DNA from 4 places in the Priestia sp. YIM B13486 genome. Region 1 is predicted to be linked to each of the others. Evidence: riboswitches for the same ligand, from Rfam matches in the RefSeq annotation. Region 1 holds a riboswitch; each other region holds the start of a gene.
The links. A riboswitch is a leader RNA that binds a small molecule or an ion and turns the genes downstream of it on or off. The one in region 1 is predicted to bind cobalamin.
Positions count from the first base shown of each region.

Region 2: another riboswitch for cobalamin. It lies ahead of ACFX4G_RS11115 (cobyric acid synthase); the one in region 1 lies ahead of nikA (nickel ABC transporter substrate-binding protein).
Region 3: another riboswitch for cobalamin. It lies ahead of ACFX4G_RS20105 (HoxN/HupN/NixA family nickel/cobalt transporter); the one in region 1 lies ahead of nikA (nickel ABC transporter substrate-binding protein).
Region 4: another riboswitch for cobalamin. It lies ahead of ACFX4G_RS05240 (ABC transporter substrate-binding protein); the one in region 1 lies ahead of nikA (nickel ABC transporter substrate-binding protein).

Region 1 is NZ_JBHZOZ010000012.1:34,863-38,006, reverse strand. Features, by position in the region: gene ACFX4G_RS23060 (GNAT family N-acetyltransferase) at 1-44, opposite strand, end outside; gene nikA (nickel ABC transporter substrate-binding protein) at 116-1,657, opposite strand; cobalamin riboswitch at 1,800-1,991, opposite strand; gene ftsZ (cell division protein FtsZ) at 1,994-2,998, opposite strand.
Region 2 is NZ_JBHZOZ010000003.1:526,047-529,190, forward strand. Features, by position in the region: gene ACFX4G_RS11105 (APC family permease) at 1-789, shown strand, start outside; gene ACFX4G_RS11110 (YdcF family protein) at 852-1,415, opposite strand; cobalamin riboswitch at 1,563-1,742, shown strand; gene ACFX4G_RS11115 (cobyric acid synthase) at 1,835-3,144, shown strand, end outside.
Region 3 is NZ_JBHZOZ010000008.1:93,961-97,104, forward strand. Features, by position in the region: gene ACFX4G_RS20100 (M20 family metallopeptidase) at 1-119, opposite strand, end outside; gene ACFX4G_RS20105 (HoxN/HupN/NixA family nickel/cobalt transporter) at 349-1,146, opposite strand; cobalamin riboswitch at 1,280-1,462, opposite strand; gene ACFX4G_RS20110 (organic hydroperoxide resistance protein) at 1,568-1,987, opposite strand; gene ACFX4G_RS20115 (undecaprenyl-diphosphatase) at 2,140-2,733, opposite strand; gene ACFX4G_RS20120 (ABC transporter ATP-binding protein) at 2,880-3,144, opposite strand, start outside.
Region 4 is NZ_JBHZOZ010000002.1:205,598-208,741, reverse strand. Features, by position in the region: gene cbiB (adenosylcobinamide-phosphate synthase CbiB) at 1-43, opposite strand, end outside; gene ACFX4G_RS05245 (adenosylcobinamide amidohydrolase) at 48-656, opposite strand; gene ACFX4G_RS05240 (ABC transporter substrate-binding protein) at 745-1,704, opposite strand; cobalamin riboswitch at 1,963-2,095, opposite strand; gene ACFX4G_RS05235 (thioredoxin family protein) at 2,186-2,500, opposite strand; gene ACFX4G_RS05230 (YpjP family protein) at 2,689-3,144, opposite strand, start outside.

The DNA of each region.
Region 1 (3,144 bases):
TTTTCTTTTACTTCTTTAATTTGATACATTTGTACTTCTTGCACGTTTACTGTCACATCCTTTTATCTATCATTGTATACTTTCTCTTTTTCCTATAGGAACAACACAATATTGACTATGGCGTTACGTCTAAATGCTGAGTCAGCATATAATACTCGCTTGGATTTGTGGTCCAGTTTTTCACCTTTTGATTATAAGCAACAACAATGTTTGGATGTACAATCGATGACGTCAGCATTTCCGCATTAATCAAAGCGGTTGCTTGCTTAGCTAACTGATCTCGCTTTGCGTCATCTACGGTTAAATTTAACTGCTGAATCATTTTTGTTAGCTTATCATCATCAATCCGGCTGGCATTTAAACCACCGCCCGGCAAATAGTTCGTACTTAAATAATAGCTTGCATCTCCTCTAGGTGCTGTGATAAGGCTGTACAATGCTAAATCCCAATCATCTTTTGCCATTACATATTCATCGCTGTCTTCAACTAGGTGAATCTTAATATTAATTCCTAACTCTTTCGCATTAGACTGTATAAGCTGAGCAATCAAAGGAAGTTCTGGCAATGAGCTGTATGTGACAAGAGAGAGGGATAATGGCTTTCCATTTTTGATTACTTTGCCATTTTTGAGTTGATAGCCTGCTTTCTCTAAATATTTTTTAGCATATGCTATTCCTTTTGTCTCACTAGCAGTATTATCAGCAAAAGGAAATTGGGGTAAAAATGGACCTCGAGCCGCTGCCGCTTGATTGTTCATTATGCTGCTGACAATTTCTTTCCGGTTCAGTAAGGTATCGATAGCTTTTCTTACAGTTTCGTCTTTTAATGCGTCATTGGTTTGATTATAAAGCAATAAATGAGTACGCACACTAGGTACTCCACTTACTTTGAAAGACGAATTCGCTTGTAAAGTGCTCAAGCTTTCTAAAGGCGGGCGATAAATAATATCGGCTGTCCCGGACTGAAGAGCCGCAACTCGCGCATTAGCATCTTCGTTAAATGCATAGATCGCATTTTTCAATTTTACTTTCCCATTCCAATAATGTTCATATCTTTCTAACTTCACTTGATTTCCTTGATCGAAAGTCAAAACGTGAAATGGCCCTGTGCCAATGGGCTTCTTAGCTATACTAGAAACATCAACATCTATAATAGCTGTGTTTGGATGCACTAACTCAGAAGGAAATTTAGGCATTGGTTCTTTTAATGTAATTGTCAGCGCATGACCGTTCGCTTTCATTTCTTTAATATTTAAAGCGTTTTTCATCGCATAACTTTGATCTATCGTTCTTTGAAGAGAAGACTTAACGGCATTTGCATCTAGCGCTTTGCCATTTTGAAACGTAATGTTCTTTCTTATCGTAAATGTCCACGTAAGACCGTTATCTTTCGTTTCCCACTTTTCAGCAAGCCAGGGCTTTATTTTTAAATCATTGCTGATTTTAACAAGCGTCTCCCCTACTCCCGCACGAACTGCTGTATAATTATCATCCGTATGAGGATCAAGCGTTGCAGATGTAAAATTAAATAAAAACGTCACACTTTTATCCGTTTTCTTTCTTTCTTTTATACTTATGCTCTCTTCATTAGGAGCGCAAGCAGTGAGGCAAAGTAACACAAGAAATATCATAGATACGAGTTTTTTATTATTTATCATTGATTTTTCCACCTTCTATTTTAATACACAAAAAAGCACTTCTAAAAAGAAGTGCTTGTCTTCACAACAAATTCAGATAAACGTATCCCTTGTTTATCCTATTTTTGGTTCTGCCAAAACACCTCCCTATCCTCGTAGGTTATTGTGTGCTGCGATTTATGGCAGGTCTCCTGGCTTCAAGTCACTGCCTTATACCGCCTTCCCGTCTCTAAATAGACAGTGGCTTTTTTGACATAAGGCTCCTTGTTACAGTGGCGGGACCGCTCCGGATTTGCACCGGATTCCCTTTTAAGGCAATTGAAAAACAATTGCCACCATAAAAGCTGGTTATTTAATTTAGTAGCGTGCTCTTGAAACTCTAGAAGTAGAAGCTGATGGTGAAACATCTTCATCATCAAATCCAGTGGCAATAACGGTTACCATCATTTCGTCCTTTAAATCTTCATTGATCACGGACCCAAAAATCATATTTAAGTCCTGATCAGAAGCAGACGTGACAATATCTGCTGCTTCCTGTACTTCGTAAAGACTCAAGCTGCTGCCGCTCGTAATGTTCAACAGCACGCCTCTTGCTCCATCAATCGATGCATCTAGCAGCGGACTAGAAATCGCTTTTTTCGCTGCTTCAATTGCCCGGTCTGATCCGGAAGCTCGTCCGATACCCATAAGCGCAAATCCTTGATTAGACATGATGGTTTTTACATCAGCAAAGTCAAGGTTAATCAGCCCCGGAACAGCGATTAAATCTGAAATACCTTGAATACCTTGGCGAAGAACATTATCTGCTTCACGGAATGCTTCAAGCATAGGCGTCTTTTTATCGACAATTTCAAGCAAGCGGTCGTTTGGAATCACAATAAGGGTATCTACCGATTCATTCATCGCAGTAATACCGCCTACTGCTTGCTTCGTACGTTTATTTCCTTCAAACTTGAACGGGCGAGTGACTACTCCAATTGTTAAAGCATTTAGTTCACGGGCAATTTGGGCAATAACCGGAGCTGCTCCAGTACCGGTTCCTCCGCCCATGCCAGCTGTTACGAATACCATATCTGCGCCTTGCAGTACTTCTTGAATTTGTTCTCTGCTTTCTTCGGCTGCTTCTCTTCCCACTTCTGGATTAGCTCCTGCACCTAATCCTCGCGTTAAGGCCGCACCAATCTGCATTTTCACATCTGCTTTAGATAAGTTAAGCGCCTGAGCATCCGTATTAACGGCGATAAATTCTACTCCTTGTACACCGTGTTCAATCATACGGTTAACGGTGTTATTTCCTCCACCGCCGACCCCAATTACTTTAATTCGCACTAGTGGCGATACATCTGCATCAAATCCAAACATTCTAAGTTCCTCCTCAATGATCAAAATTACTTTCTCTTATTATCCGAAAAAACACGTGAAGAACCTTTTACTCCTATGTTTAACGCGTAACTGTTCTTTTGTTTTACAGATTTTATACACTTCTCTTTTAACCTTTAAATCTTTAC
Region 2 (3,144 bases), on a different contig from region 1:
CCGGCTGATATGCTATCAGGAGGATGGGGAACAATTCAAGAGCAATTCTCTTTACCATTTAAAGATATTGCACTTATTTTAGGCCTTGGCTGGTTAGTAACGCTTGTTATTTTTGATGCTATTTTATCACCAGGCGGTAACGGGAACATCTTCATGAATACAACTTCTCGTTTAGTTTATGCGTGGTCTCGTAATGGAACATTATTTAAACGTTTCTCAAAAGTAGATAAGAAAACAGGAATTCCACGTGCGTCACTATGGCTATCATTTGGAATGTCCGTATTCTGGACACTGCCATTTCCTTCTTGGGAAGCGCTAGTAAACGTATGTTCAGTGGCACTTATTCTGTCTTATGCGATTGCGCCAATTTCAGCTGCTGCATTCAGAGTAAATGCAAAAGACCTTAAAAAACCTTTTAAATTAAAAGGCATGAGCGTTATTGCTCCTGTTTCATTTATTTTCTGTTCATACATCGTATATTGGTCAGGGTGGACGACAATTTCTTGGCTGCTAGGATCACAGCTTCTAATGGTTGTTATCTACGTAGCGTTTAAGAAATACGTACCAACTGACGTTGTAAAATTTGCACAGCAGCTTAAATCTGCTTGGTGGCTAGTTGCTTATTATATTATTATGCTTGTTATCTCTTATCTAGGTTCATTTGGTGGAGGACAAGGTGTGCTAAGCAACCCGCTTGACTTAATTTTAATTGCCCTTGTTTCACTTGGTATTTTCTACTGGGCGAAATACACAGGTTTACCAAAAGCAGTTATCGATACAGATGATTAATAAAAAACACGGCATGAATTCATGCCGTGTTTTTTATTTGTAGAGCTACTTACTCTATTTATTTATTTATCAAACAGCCATGTTTTTAAAATAGCAGCATACTCACGAAAGTAGGCTTGAAGTTTAATTGAATTTGGTGTTTTTGCACCTAAAGGATAAACGTCAAAGCCTTGACGTTTGGCAATAATAGAGGCGCGAAATAAATGAAAATCACTGCTAACAAGCACGACTTTTTTGTGTTGAATATCAACTTTCTGTTTAGTAAAAGTAAAATTCTCAAAAGTAGAAGTTGACTGATTTTCTTTTATAATTCGATTCTTCTTAATTCCTTCTTTCCGCAGAAAACGATAGGCTGCCTCTGCTTCAGAAATTTCTTCATCGGATCCTTTTCCACCCGTTACGATAACTTTTGTTTGTTGATTGGCTTGTAAATAAGATAAGGCCGTCTTTACTCGTTCTTTTAAACTAGGAGACATTTGGTCACCATCTACTTTAGAACCTAAAACGAGCACATAATCTGCGTTTTGTGGAACAGGCTTGTGAGCAGTTTGATACATACAAAAAGATATGATTGCTATATAAAGAACAAACACGCTGATAAAGACATAAATGATTTTTTTCTTCAACTGTGAGCACCTTCCTAGCTATTCCATAAGATGTTTGGAAAATAATTGTTATTATAGCATACGAGACCCAAATAAGTATAAACACAGTAATATATAATAATAGAAGAAAATCGTTATTGTGAATGGGTATAAAATTCGTTACAATAAAGAATAAATGATTTTAAAAGTGCCTCTAAGGAGGATAATAGGGAAATCGGTGTAAATCCGGTGCAGCCCCCGCTACTGTAAATGTGGATGAACCTGCAAAGACCCACTAGTCAAGCTAGGAAGGGTGCAGAAGTAAAATGAAGCATAAGCCAGGAGACCTGCTTTTAAAAACCCCTTATTTTTCGGTGGGAGAAATAAGTCAAGACAATGTGTTAATGAGCGCATGACCAAACCTTGACTTCTACAGTTAAGGTTTTTTTATGTGGTAGGGAGTGGAAAAAGTGAAAAAAGGAAAACCGCTTATGATTCAAGGAACGCACTCAGACGCTGGAAAAAGCATGATTGCTACAGCATTTTGCCGTATTTTTAAAGAAGACGGCTATCAAACTGCACCGTTTAAATCGCAAAATATGGCGCTTAATTCATACATTACAATGGATGGAAAAGAAATTGGCAGAGCGCAAGGAATTCAAGCAGAAGCGGCTGGAGTAGAAGCAACAACCAATATGAACCCTATTTTAATTAAACCTACTCGTGATCATGAATCTCAAATAGTTGTTCACGGAAAACCGCTACGTAATATGTTTGCTTTTCAGTATCGGCAAGAATTTTTTAATGAAGGTTTGAACGTTATCACGGAAGCTTATAAAGAGCTTGCCAATCATTATGATCGAATTGTGATTGAAGGCGCTGGAAGTCCTGCCGAAGTCAATTTGAACGATCGGGAACTCGTAAATATGCGCGTTGCAAAAATAGCAGAAGCGCCTGTTGTGTTAGTAGGAGATATTGATAAAGGTGGCGTTTTCGCGAGCCTAGTGGGTACTCTTCAATTGCTTCCAGATGAACACAAGTCTAGAGTTATCGGAGTGTTAATTAATAAATTCCGAGGAGATTTAGAACTTTTAAAACCAGGGTTGAAGTGGTTTGAAGAATACACGGGTGTTCCGGTTCTAGGAGTTATTCCTTATATGAACAACGTGGAAATTGATGCGGAAGATTCGTTATCACTTAGAAATTACTCAACGCTTGTGAATCCCTTAAAAGAAATTGATATTGCGGTCATCTCGTACCCGCGCATCTCAAATTTTACAGACATCGATCCTTTAAGCTTAGAAGAAGACTGTCACGTGAGGCTTGTAACCAAGCCGTCGCAATTAGGTACGCCTGATTTAATTGTTTTGCCAGGAAGCAAAAATACGATTGAAGATGCTCAGTTTTTACAAGAAAGCGGCCTGGATCTAGCCATTAATCAAGTCTTGAACACAACGAACGTTCACGTCATTGGCATCTGCGGAGGATATCAAATGCTAGGGGAGACAATTACAGACCCTGATGCAGTAGAATCTCGGATTGAATCCATTAAAGGGCTTGGCTTGCTTCCGGTGGAAACCGTTATGACAACCAGCAAAAAAACAGAAAGAGTTTCTGGGTATGTCCAGTTAGAAAATGAAAGAGTTTCGATTGAAGGCTACGAAATTCATATGGGAAAGACGGTTTCTAAGAGCACCACGAAAGCTTTTGCAGTGGTAGAGCATGAAAAAGAAGGAACGGTTAAAGACAACGTTATTGGCACGTATGTTCA
Region 3 (3,144 bases), on a different contig from region 1:
GATTCTTTTTTCACAAATCCAATTAAATCTTCAAGCATATCTTGTTCGTGTTCTTTTAAATAACTAAACACGCTTTGTTCTACCATTACCTGACTCAAATCAATTCCTCCTCCAAACAACCCCTGCTGCTTGCATTAAATGCTTTTATTTATTTTACGTATAACTATGTTCTACGTTTCACATAACGACCTTAAATTATCCTTAATTATAATGGTTTTCAGACAATTTTCCATCCTTTAAATACAGATAATACTTTAACTTATTCATAACCGACCGAAAATAGCCATAAACTTCAACAAATTCATACAAAAAAGCTTCAATCTTCAACAGATTAAAGCTTTCGTTTGACTAATTGACATTTATTTTAATATTTTTCCCTTTTGACTTCACACTCACAAAAACAAACATAGACACTAAAAAAATAAACAGAATAACGCCAACCATTTCAAAGTTTACTTCGGCCCATGGGTTAAAGAAAGTGAATGCTAAATAGAACGACACACCATACGCGAGGACAACAATAACCCAGCCCATCAAGCGGGAAGCAGATTGTCCAAATTTACTCGATTCATTCACCATTTTATGTACAATCATCGAATCGATTGTATCTGTAAGCATCATGCCAAACATAAACACTAGTCCCAACAAAAGCGGCGTATACTTGCCTGCGTTCCCTGCAGCTAGAGACCACACGGCCGTTTGACTGACCGTTTCGGCTGCTAAAGCGAACAATGCCCCTACAAGAATAATTAAAAAAGGATTCGTTGTTCCTTTTGCGATTTTCGGAATAAACTTCCCTTTTAATCCGCTCAGCTGAAACTCTTCTTCTTTATTTTTAGTTCGAAGCAAATGATATGTGTTTAATGTTCCAATCAGAAAGAGAGAGATAATGGATACCCAAGATGCAAAATGATCGAAATATGAAGGAAACGTAAAATTCTTCATCACCACGCCCAGCACCCCGGCCGTGACGGCCACCATTCCTCCATGACCTAGTGAAAACAGCGTTCCAACCCACGGGGCAAAACGGCTGCCCATTCTCCAATTATATCGGGTCTGGCCATCAATAAAAGCTAAGTGATCTGCATCCAATCCGTGCCTGATTCCTAATAAAAAGACAAGTAAAAAAACTGATAAACCTTCCATTTCCTACACTCCTTTTTTTAAAATAAAACGTAAAAAAGCCTCAATTCTATAGAAATTGAGGCCGTGTCGGCATATGAAAATAAACAGCAATTGCTCACTGCGTACCTTGATACACCGCCTCTTTCCTAGAAGAGTCAAGTGTACAGAATAGGTAGGTCTCCTGGCTTGAGATCATCATTTTCTACCGCCTTCCCCATTTTGAGTGACGATAAGATAGAAAACTCCCTGCTTACAGTGGCTGGACCGCTCGAGATTTGCACTCGATTCCCTGTTACCTCTTACGCTATGTAAGAGCACCTAAACTGTGCGAATGATTCATTTTCTTCCTCATTATACTAGTACCGCTTACAAATGAATAGAGAAAATTCAAATAAAAAAGCCCTGCTAAGCTTTACATGCTTAGCAGGGCTTTTTAAAGCAATTAAACTACTTCTACCGTTACGTCTACGTTGCCGCTGATTGCTTTTGAATACGGACAGTATGAATGAGCTAGGTCTACATATTTTTTCGCTGTTTCTAAATCTAAGCCTTCGATATGTGCTTCAAGCGCTACTCCAATTTTCACTCCTTGATCAGCTTTATCAGGAAGCAGCTGAACAGTAGCTTTTACTTCACTGCTTTTGATTTCTACGTTATGTTTTTTCAACATAAATTCTAACGCGCTGTTGAAACAAGCACTGTATCCAGCTGCAAACAGCTGCTCTGGGTTTGTTGCTGTTGTTGCTTCTCCACCAAGCGCTGGAGGTGTTGCAACGTCTAAGTTAAAGATGTTATCTAAAGAGTGAACTTCTCCTGTTCTTCCACCTGTGTTAACGACTGTTGTTTCATATAAAGCTTTCATGTATAAACCTCTCCTCTTTTTCATTAATTTTATTAAAAGTTTTTTATTTATCGTTTCTGTGATTTAATTTTACACAATTTAATTTTAAAAAACAAGTATTAAATACATTAAAAATTTCCCAATAAAAAAAGCCGCGTATTTGCGACTTTTTCTTAATAATATTGAGACTGTTCGTCATAAGCTGATTTTCGAAAAATAGACAAGTTGGTAATGGACCTCATCAGTTTCGTATTAAAAATAACATAATGAATAAACAGCGCCAGCACGCAGCCTAAAACGGCTCCTGTTAACACATCGAATGGATAATGAACGCCAACCCATACGCGTGAAAAGGCAATGAGTACGCCCATGACAACCCACATGCGTCCTGAACGTTTGAAATGCAGCCAAATGGTAAAAGTGATAACTAATGCAGATGTAGCATGATCGCTTGGAAATGAAGAATTTGCGGCGTGATCAACAAGCTGATTCACGTGGTGAGAGATAAACGGACGATCTCGATAAGCAAATAAACTAATCACTTTATTGATAATGACTCCTGTGGCACAAGCACACAAAGCTTGAAATGCTACAACACGGCTGCCGTTTTTATTAATAAGTAAAAACAAGCCGAGTAAAACGATAAGTACATACTGGGCATAATCTGCAAAGAATACCATCAGCGAATCTAGAGGCTTTACGTGTGAGGCATACTGATTCACCGCGTGGAAGATGGTATAATCTACTGAATTAATAGCTGATAACATAATCGAAATCCTTTCTTATTTTTAAATGTCATTAGCTATCTTATCAGTTTCTTGAGAAAATGAACATGTTTTTGTCAGAAGCTTCCTAACTGGTATTTATAAATAATGTATTCAGACTGAGTAGTAAACCAACGGACTTTCGCCCATTAACTCACCTGTGAGTGATCCACAATATTTTTTTGCAAAAAGATTTCCTCTAAAGAAGGTTCTTCGACGTGAACTTGATAAATGTCGATGCCGCATTGAATCAATTCGCGAATAATAAGAGGAATATTTCTTTCTTTTTGAAGCATCACTTTTGTGTACATGTGATGGTATTCAACTTCGGGACTCAACGTACGGAAAAACTGTTGAATATATTCTTTATGACTGCTTGGGTAGGGATCATGTTTAATCATCACCGTTTTTTTC
Region 4 (3,144 bases), on a different contig from region 1:
TCATGGCCGTCATGTGTGCAATTATCGCTTGTGTAATACTCATTTCTTCACCTCTTTCCCTTAAGTCCCTGCTCTAAGCTTATTTTCACCAGCTTAGCTACCGCTTGCCCTAAAGCGGTCATAGAGCCTGCATATTCATATAATGGTCCTTGCTGAGACGCTGCAACTGAGATGCTGTCCGTAGATGTTCCCGTAGCAATCGTCTTTGTAGCCGGATCTATGACGCCCAGCTGTGACAGCGTTTTTGTTTTAGCTTCTGTGGCCGCAATAAAAAGCTGTAAAAACGCTGCATCCGTAAGCGTACCTTCCACGAAAAAAAACATATTAATTGTACCAGGAGAGGAATAAAATGGGACAGCTTCGTCAGCTGTAATATCTACTGCGTTTCCTACTCCAGCCGTTATCACGGAAGCTACTCTTACTCCGTAGCCTTCATAACAGTAAACCGCTCTTTCTTTTAACCAAACGGCTGTCATCAACCCTACGATTTGCTCATGGCGCACATTTTCTTTCATCAAATATTGCTCATACTCCAAAGAAGGAGTATCTGAATAATAGTCTTTGTGAACAAATCGATTGTAAAAGGTGTCCGTTTCCGTAATGCCTGTTCCTAAAACCCCTGAGCTGTATGTTTTATAAGAAGTCTCGGTTTTCATGATTAAAAGCTCAGGCCTTTCTTCAATTTTAAGATGTGAAAAGGGACCAATCCCCTTTTCAATTCGAACTGGAATATGGTCCCTCTTCTTATTTATTGTACACCTCAGGGTATACTGCTTTTGCTAAGTCCTCTAAGCCATCTACAATACGAGGTCCTAAGCGATTGATTTTGTTTTGATCAACCTTCTCGATGTTACCCTCTTTTACAGCAGTCATGCTGCTCCAAGCGGGACGCTTCATAATCTCATTTTTGTCTGCATCATACGTTGCGATAATAACGTCAGGGTTTAACTTAACAACTTGCTCTTCAGAAAACTTAACCCAACCTTTTTCACTAGCTGCTACGTTATCAGCACCGATCATAGTAAGCATTTCGTTCATGAACGTACCTTTTCCTGTTGTATAAATCTCAGGAGCTCCTGATACCTCTATCCATACTTTTTTACGATCTTCTTTTGAAATCGTTTTTGCTTTTTTCTCAATTGAAGCTACTTTTTCTTTCATGTCTTTAATTGTTTGATTAGCTTCTTTTGTTTTACCTGTTAATTTACCGATTTGCGTAATAGAATCATAAACCGTATCAAACGTTGTTGAATCTTTTACAACAAATACCGGAATACCCGCACTTTCAATTTGTTTAAATACTTCATCCGAAACGCCCATACTTGAAGCGTGTGCCAGCACTAAATCAGGATTTAAAGCAATAACTTTTTCCGCATTAACGTTCATATCTCCTACCTGCGCTTTTTTCTTTACGCTTTTAGGATAATCATCGTTGCTTGTAACACCGACTAATTCTTTTTCAAGGCCAAGGGCATATACAATCTCCGTATTACTTGGCATTAAGGAAACAATTTTCTTAGGCTGTTTTTTCAACGTAATTTCTTTATCACGCGCGTCTTTTACCTTCACTGGAAATGCAGCTTGTGACGTTTGTGCCGTATCTTGCTTCGTTTTTTTATCACTGTTACTTTGGCTGCCTGCACCGCATGCAGCAAGTACGATGACTAACAGTGCAATAATGGAATACGAAAGCCATTTTTTCATCTAAATACTCCCCCTATATATTGTTCATTGTGAATACGAAACCTCCACGTTAAAGAAAAAGCAAATGATCATGCAAAAAGCAGCGCTATCCCGTTTTTCCGCTTTGACTATGTATACTGCTCGCCGGCAGCTTCAAAATAAAAAAGCTTTACTTTCAATTGAAAGCAAAGCAGGTAACGTCAAGATAAGCAGGAAAAGAATCCGTTCACTATACTTGATATGTATGTTCATTACCCTGCTTCACCCTTCCTCGAAGGTTTCACAGCTAACAATAAGGCAGGTCTCCTGACTTACGCACAAAGCGCTTACAGTGGCGGGACCGCGCTGGTTTTTCACCAGACTTCCCTTTTCACTCAATCTTTAAATTGAGACCTTATTGCTTTACGATTATTCACTTGTCCTAGTATACCCCACTCATGGAAAAATGGAAATAGCCATTCTCACAAAAAAAGCTGCGAGAATGCTCTCGCAGCTTAAGGGATTAAAGAGTTGCTAAAAATTCACGGACCGCTTCAGGCGTTTTAGCATTTGCACTGTGCAAGTGTGCAATTTTTTCACCGTTTTTATATACAAGAAGAGAAGGAATACCCATTACATTGTTTTCAGCAGAAAGTTCTTCAAACTCATCCTTGTCAATTTTAAACCATGCTTTATCTGTATTTTCATCAACGATTTCATCAATGAACATATCCAAACGTTTGCAATCAGGACACCACGTTGTCGTAAAAATCCCAACGCTTAGTGTTTCGTTCTTAATTTGTTCGCGAAATTGTTTTTCTTCCGTAAATTGTTTCATTGTGTTACCTCCAGCATCTATTCGTTCCTTCTCACTATTCTATGGTAAGAAGTCTGACTTCATTATAAACGATTTTTTTATCGTTGTGCTAATGTTTCAGCTTATTTAGACCCTAACGGTTTTAGACGTAAAAAAATGCTAGCTTAAAAAAGCTAACATTTCGAAATCGCAGAATGTTGTGTCTATTATCAGCTAAACCATTTAGGCGGCATGTTTCGGTTCCAATAAATTTTCCCTAAATCATAATGCTTCTGAAAATTATCTGCAGCCGCATGATAGTGAAAATTAAACCAGTATCCATCTTTTGGAGGATTTTCACGCCGTACATGAAATCGTATTAAGTCCTGACCGGTTTCCCGGTCATATACATGGAAAATCTTTTCACCGTAGCCAGCAGCAGGATGCTCGCTTATCTCGAGATTCTGAATTGACTGTTCACGTTCAGTGCCAATGTCGGTCAGCACTTCTTCAATTTTAGGTAACACTGCTTGACGAAATTCATCTTCAATGACAGGTCCAATTTTTGTTCCGAATTTTTCCACTGACTGTTTTTCAGCTGATTCCATTGCATACGTAACAAATGATGAAACGTCTTCATATTTTGGTTCTTCATATGGCAAATGAATATCTTCTATAACAGCTGT